Methylotuvimicrobium sp. KM2: one gene and its partner. The protein of the gene in region 2 interacts with the protein of the main gene of each other region in a pairwise test. Links are inferred from orthologs where the notes say so. Each region holds a gene or a part of one and is shown on either strand. Other genes may lie near its edges.

Region 1 (3,279 bases), 770 kb from region 2 along the record:
AGCCATAAGCCCGGCAGGCCCGCCGCCTATAATGGCGATAGCGGGAGAAGCTAATTGACGAAAAGAATTCAGGTGAGACTGATTAGGAAGATTATGCACAAACCGGATTGATTAGGAATTGACGCGCAACCATTTTCTAAAGGGTATTCACATCACACCGAGAAACTTTCGCCGCAACCGCACATGCCGGTGACATTCGGATTATTGAATTTGAATGCTTCATTGATGCCTTCGCGGCGATAATCCAACTCGATTCCATCGATCACGGCCAGATCGTCTTGCGTCGTAATGACCTTGACCCCGTATTGCTCGAACACCCGATCGCCTTCATGAACTTCATCGGCATAATCGATCGTATAGGCGAAACCGGAACAACCGGATTTTTTGACGCCTAATTTCAAGCCAACACCGCTGCCGCGTTTGTCCAATTGTTTTTTAATTTGTTTTGCCGCGCTCTCGGTTAAAGAAATCGCCATTCAACACCTCTTAACGTTACTGTGAAAGTTCGTAGATTTAGACCCATTATCTAATTTTTCGATATACAAAACTCAGTTCTGGCAATGCCGGTTCCAGAGAGGGCGCGGTTGCTCGATCGACAGGCGTCGCCGGCAGGGAGCCGCCGTCGGGCCTACATGGACGTATTCACCCAGCACCTAAAAAGCCATGATTTTGAATCATTGCCAAAGACCTATGGAATTGTAACTATTCAGTCCCCCGAAAATTATCGTTCCCACGCTCTGCGTGGGAACGCCTGAGTACCGCTCCAGCGGTACGAGACGCTAGAGCGTCTCGGTCTTCATTCCCACGCCGGAGCGTGGGAACGATAGGGGGTGTGAATAATTACATAGGATTTAGGTGCTGGGTTCACGGCGTCCTGTCGGGCGAGTGACCGCACCCTCCGCCACCAGAGATCTTTCATTTGCCGGGGCGATGGCCGAGCCTTCATGAACATTAGGTTCGATTCAAAATAGTTTTTAAACATTTCACAAAATCGGCAATATCCGCTTCGGTATTGGCTTTACCCAAACTGACGCGCAAAGCGCTTTTGGCTAAATCCCGGGAAACACCCATCGCCGTCAACACCGGACTCGGCATGCCGCCGCCACTAGCGCAAGCCGAACCGCTCGATACCGCAAAGCCTTTTTTATCGAGTTGCATCAGCAACATCTCACCATCGACGCCGTCAATCCCGAATTGCACGGTATTGGGTAATCGCTCTACCGCTTGACTAAAAATAGTAGCGTTCAATTCCGCCAACCCCTGCTCCAACGACTGCCTTAAATCAAGCATTTGGTTTCGCCATTGCGTCATTTCAGACAGGGCCAATTCTGCCGCCTTACCGAAACCGACGATTGCCGCGACATTTTCGGTACCTGCTCGGTAACCTTGCTCTTGACCGCCGCCGAGTTGCAAAGGTTCCGGTACCATGCCTTTTTCGATGATTAACGCGCCACTGCCTTTGGGGCCGTAAATTTTGTGACCGGATATCGACATCAACTGAACATTGAGCGAATCGAACGCCACCGGAATTTTTCCGACCGCCTGCACCGCATCGGTATGAACTATTGTTCCCTGTTCGCGCAACACGCCGGCCCACTCGGCGATAGACTGTATCACGCCGGTTTCATTATTAGCCAATATCAAAGAGGCAAAATTAGGCCGGTTCGTACAGCATCGCTCGAAAGATTCGCGTTCGAAGATACCGTTTTTATCCACTGCCAGAACATCAACCGAGCAACTACGATTTCGCAAGCGTTCGACTGGCTCCGTAATGGATGGATGTTCAATACTGGAAATCAATAATCGCGAATGACTTTCGATCGAGTTTAATGCCAAATTATTCGATTCGGTGCCTCCGCTGGTAAAAAGTACCTGACCGGGAGAGACTCCGACGAGCGCGGCTACTTGCTCCCTAGCTGTTTCAATCGCGCTACGCGATAATCGACCGATCCGATACAGAGCCGACGGATTGCCGTAAAAGGATTTCAAAAACGGTAGCATCGCCTCTAAAACGCGCTCATCGAGCGGCGTCGTCGCATTATGATCGAGATAGACCATGCTTTCGAAAACTTAGGCGCCGACTCTTTGTTGCCGATGAATTTCGACTACTTTTGTATCTTGTTCTTGCCGCTTGGCAACTTCCTGAACATGATGTCTCGTCAATAAATCGCCGAGGCTAATACCTTTTAGGTATCCCCGAATCTGATCGCTAAGCCCCATCCATAAATCATGAGTTAAACACGCTTTGTTGTTTTGGCAATTGCCTTCGCCGGCACATTTGGTAGTGTCTAGCGGCTCATCGACGGCCTCGATGATTTCGGCAATATTGATCTCACTCGCCGCACGGCTCAAACGATATCCCCCGCCGGGTCCGCGCACACCGGTTACCATGCCGGCTCTTCGTAAACGAGCGAACAATTGTTCCAAATAAGACAACGAAATAGTCTGGCGAGTCGCAATATCGGTTAAAGTGACCGGGTCTTGCTGACTGTGATAAGCCAGATCAAGCATGGCTGTTACTGCATAGCGGCCTTTTGTGGTTAATCGCACAACCTAATCCTCAAATAGCAAATCAATGCGCATTACTATACTTAACCAAGCAAATTAGTCAACTTTGAAAAAGCTCATTTGAATTATACCGATCGTAAATCACAATTCGGCACCGAGGTACCCGTCATATGTCAGATACTGGCAAAGCATTTGTCAGACATTCGCCCCTACGCCTCCTTGGGCACTACCGAAAATTGAAGCGCCAAAGGTATAACGTCCCCCAAGAGCAAGAAAAACAGCAGATGTTCATCTTTCCTCTTTCACCTTTCCTCTATCCTCTTTCATCTTTCATCTTTCATCTTTCATCTTTCATCTTTCCTCTTTCATCTTTTCTCTTGCTCCTTACACCTTGCCCCTTTCCCCTCTTTCAAATCTCATCCAACTTATCGCCCTTATAATCCTCTTCCGGAATGGACTGATCCGGACAGGCGATACCGGCGTCTTTTAGTGCTTTTTTCATCATTTCAAGCTGCTCGTCCACGGCTTGCATATGATCCAACATATGGTTGATCGCCTTGGCGACCGGATCCGTCATGTCGTCACTGGTACCGTATGCATCGAACCCCATTTTTGCGGCGATTTTTTTTCGCTCGGAATCGGATTTTTTGGTTTTAGGATCGATCACATGCCCGGGTATCCCAACCACAGTCGCGCCCGCCGGAACCGATTTCAACACGACTGAATTCGAACCGATGCGCGCACCCTCGCCGATTTCGATCGGCCCTAGTA
Region 2 (3,317 bases):
TCCAAATTGAGGGGTCTTCGAGTTCTTTCAGAACTTCGACGAGGCGTTCGCTTTTGATATCGAAGTCAAAGATACCTCCTAAGCGCGTCGCCGCGGCTTTTGAGGTCGGTGATTTTGTTTTTGATAGGATTAATTTCTTGCATGAATTTTTATAATCTAATGAAACCGAAAGACCATTGGCCGAGCATTGACTCGCAATTAATCAGCCTCATGGAACAACATTAGATTATATACGATTAGCGCGTTTCATTCATAAACGAAAAACGATTGAACGGCTAATCCCAACGGTCGTCGCGAACTTGAATACGGTGGTTTTCGATACGCAAAGGAAAACAGGGGATGTCTTCATAAGCCGGCGCGGACTTGACAGCGCCGGTTTTGACGCAGAATCGAGCGCCGTGTCTCGGGCAAATGATTTCGTCTCCGTCGAGTTCGCCGCTGGCGATTTCTGCGCCGTCATGCGTGCATACATCCTCGATCGCGAAAAATTCGCCGTCTATTTTGAATATCGCGACGTCGGCGCCATCGACTTCAACAACGACATGTTCGCCATCGGCCAATGCATCTTGATCGACGACATCTATCCAATCGGACATGATAACTCCTCTCCTCTATTTTAATTTTTAACATACACATCGTAACGCAACAGTTTGCCCTGAAAACTCTGGCTCGGTTTGCCACCTAGCGGCTCTGCATAATCTGGGCTCTTGACGACCACTTTCTTGGCTGTCGCCTGCATCGCGGCTTCGAACAAGGCGTCCTTATCCGGGTCATCGCCGAGTAGTTCATGCAGGATCGTCATCGATTTTTTCGCCAATGCCGATTTTTTGCGTTTCGGCGGAAACATCGGATCGATATAGATGCAGTCGGGTTTCGGATCGAGCCCGGCGAAAACTTCAATAGCATTGCCGGCGATCAATTCGGGTAATTCGAGCGATAAGTTTTTGACCCACTCCAATTCGCCTAAACGCCGAAAAGCATCTTGCAATAACTCGACCATGACCGGCGAACGTTCGATGCAGCGCAAACGATAGCCCATTCTGAAAATATGCAGGCTGTCTTGGCCCCAACCGGTCGTCGCGTCGACGACGGTCTGCGTTTTTCGTCCCAAGGCTTGGCCAAGCGGCGTGTTTTTCGGCGCGGGCCAGGATCTTTGCTCGCCGGGCCGTGGTTCGATATCGACCGCCAGACCGCCTTTTTTCAGCAATTCCCGATCGAGCAATTTCAACGCGCCGTCGCGCCAGGTCAGAAAATAAGGCTCTTGATGATCACCGCCCCCGGTTCTGAGCGGCACATTCAGGCATTCGGCCAATTGTTGATAATCACCTAACTCGCCCTGCCCGGTATAGAGCACGGCCAGTTTGCCGATATAGGGATGTCCTGCCAATGAATTATCCTAAATTCGGCAATGTAACCATGAAACGCATGAAGTTATTGAAATATTTCAATAGGATATACATAAACGTTGAGTAACCTTTAAGGAGAACAAAACTGTTTTGCTAATGCATGGCAAACTATTGAATTAACTTCTTATTCTTCATGATCTTCATGGTGAAATGCTTTTTAGGATTACTCAGTCGAAACCGCTTGTTTTTCGTTCTTCAGCGCGGCGTCGAGCGTATGCCAAGCCAGAGTCGCGCATTTGACGCGGGCAGGATACTCTCTGACGCCGGCCAACACGGCCAGCTTGCCGACGGCTTCGAGATTGAACTGTTCGTCCTTGCCGGTCGTCATTTCGTGAAAAGTCTTGAACAAGGCTTCGGCTTCGGCTTCGGTTTTGCCTTTGACGATTTCGGTCATCAATGAAACCGACGCGGTCGAAATGGCGCAGCCTGAACCCTGAAAGCTCGCGTCTTCGATCACATCGCCGTTCATTTTTAAGTAGAGCGTCAGGCGGTCGCCGCACAGCGGATTGAAACCGTCCACTTTCCTATCTGCATTCTCGATGATCCTGAAATTACGCGGATTGCGGTTGTGGTCGAAAATGACCTCTTGGTAGAGATCTCTTAAATCGTCAAACATTAACCAAATACCTCTATTAAAGATTCTATGCCGTTCATCAATACATCGATTTCCTGTTTCGTATTATATATCGCGAACGATGCTCTCGCGGTTGCGGGCACTTCGAAAAAGTCCATGACCGGCATCGCACAGTGATGCCCGGCTCTCACCGCGATGCCTAAGCTGTCCAGCATCGTGCCGATATCGTGCGGATGGATTTTGTCCAGTACGAAGGATAGGATCGCACCTTTTTCTTCTGCTTCGCCGATGATTCGAAGGCCTTTGATTTTCTTCGCCTGTTCGGTCGCGTAATCGAGTAGCTCGGCTTCGTAAGCGGCTACAACATCCATGCCGATTTCGTTCAGATAATCGATTGCCGCGCCAAGGGCTATTGCGTCGGCGATGCCCGGAGTACCGGCCTCGAATTTATAAGGCAGCGTATTGTACTCGGTTTCTTCGAACGTGACTTTGCGAATCATGTCGCCGCCGCCTTGATACGGAGGCATCCTTTCCAGCAAGGCTTGTTTGCCGTACAACACGCCGATGCCGGATGGACCGTATAGCTTATGGCCGGAAAAAGCATAAAAATCGCAATCGAGATCGAGCACATCGACAGGCATGTGAGGTATCGCTTGTGCGCCGTCGAGCAGTACCGGAATGTTCTTTTCATGTGCGGCCGCGATGATTTGTCTGACCGGATTAATCGTACCCAAGGCATTAGACATATGAGCGACCGAGATCAGACGCGTTTTATCGCCGATCAATTTGAGGAATTCGTCGAGAATCAGTTCGCCGCGAAGATTGATCGGCGCGACTTTCAGTATCGCGCCGGTCTGCTCGCACAACATTTGCCATGGCACGATGTTGGAATGGTGTTCCATCCCGCTGATTAGAATTTCGTCGCCGGCTTTGACGTTGGCTTTGCCGAAACTTTGCGCGACCAGATTAATCGATTCGGTCGTGCCCTTTGTGAAAATGATTTCCTTGTCCGAACCGGCGTTGATGAAATCCTTGATTATTTCCCGAGCGCCTTCGAATTTGTCGGTCGAGCGGACGCTGAGCGTATGCACTCCGCGATGCACATTTGCATAATCATGGCGATAGACATGGCTGATGCAATCGATCACGGCGTTCGGTTTCTGGCTAGAAGCCGCATTGTCCAGATAGACCAGCGATTTATTACGGATTTTCTCGTTCAGGATCGGAAAATCGCTGCGTATTTTATCGATAGGAAATGGTGTCATGGTTTGCTTGTTTGGCGTATATTCTTTATATTTTACTTTTTGAAAATCAAACGGTTTCAATTATGGCGATCG

The links.
Region 1: the proteins of sufU (region 2) and WJM45_RS07120 interact in binary tests that used the Escherichia coli proteins (3 or more experiments, as listed by UniProt). The link is inferred for Methylotuvimicrobium sp. KM2 from one-to-one orthologs.

The regions. Positions count from the first base shown.
Region 1 is NZ_CP150634.1:1,669,317-1,672,595, reverse strand. Bases 6-2,957 are described here. They hold WJM45_RS07120 (cysteine desulfurase family protein), read right to left. Parts: upstream 2,059-2,957; coding sequence 952-2,058; downstream 6-951. Other genes in these bases: cysE (serine O-acetyltransferase), read right to left, coding at 2,918-2,957; WJM45_RS07115 (Rrf2 family transcriptional regulator), read right to left, coding at 2,071-2,550; WJM45_RS07125 (iron-sulfur cluster assembly accessory protein), read right to left, coding at 153-476; WJM45_RS07130 (TIGR03862 family flavoprotein), read right to left, coding at 6-39. Also shown: more of WJM45_RS07130, read right to left, coding at 1-5; more of cysE, read right to left, coding at 2,958-3,279. UniProt on the Escherichia coli protein: Master enzyme that delivers sulfur to a number of partners involved in Fe-S cluster assembly, tRNA modification or cofactor biosynthesis. Catalyzes the removal of elemental sulfur from cysteine to produce alanine.
Region 2 is NZ_CP150634.1:2,439,978-2,443,294, forward strand. Bases 297-3,286 are described here. They hold sufU (Fe-S cluster assembly sulfur transfer protein SufU), read right to left. Parts: upstream 2,023-3,286; coding sequence 1,570-2,022; downstream 297-1,569. Other genes in these bases: WJM45_RS10340 (non-heme iron oxygenase ferredoxin subunit), read right to left, coding at 297-596; WJM45_RS10345 (class I SAM-dependent methyltransferase), read right to left, coding at 617-1,387; WJM45_RS10355 (cysteine desulfurase), read right to left, coding at 2,022-3,245. Outside these bases: more of WJM45_RS10340, read right to left, coding at 276-296; WJM45_RS10360 (Uma2 family endonuclease), read left to right, coding at 3,308-3,317. UniProt on the Escherichia coli protein: A scaffold on which IscS assembles Fe-S clusters. Exists as 2 interconverting forms, a structured (S) and disordered (D) form. The D-state is the preferred substrate for IscS.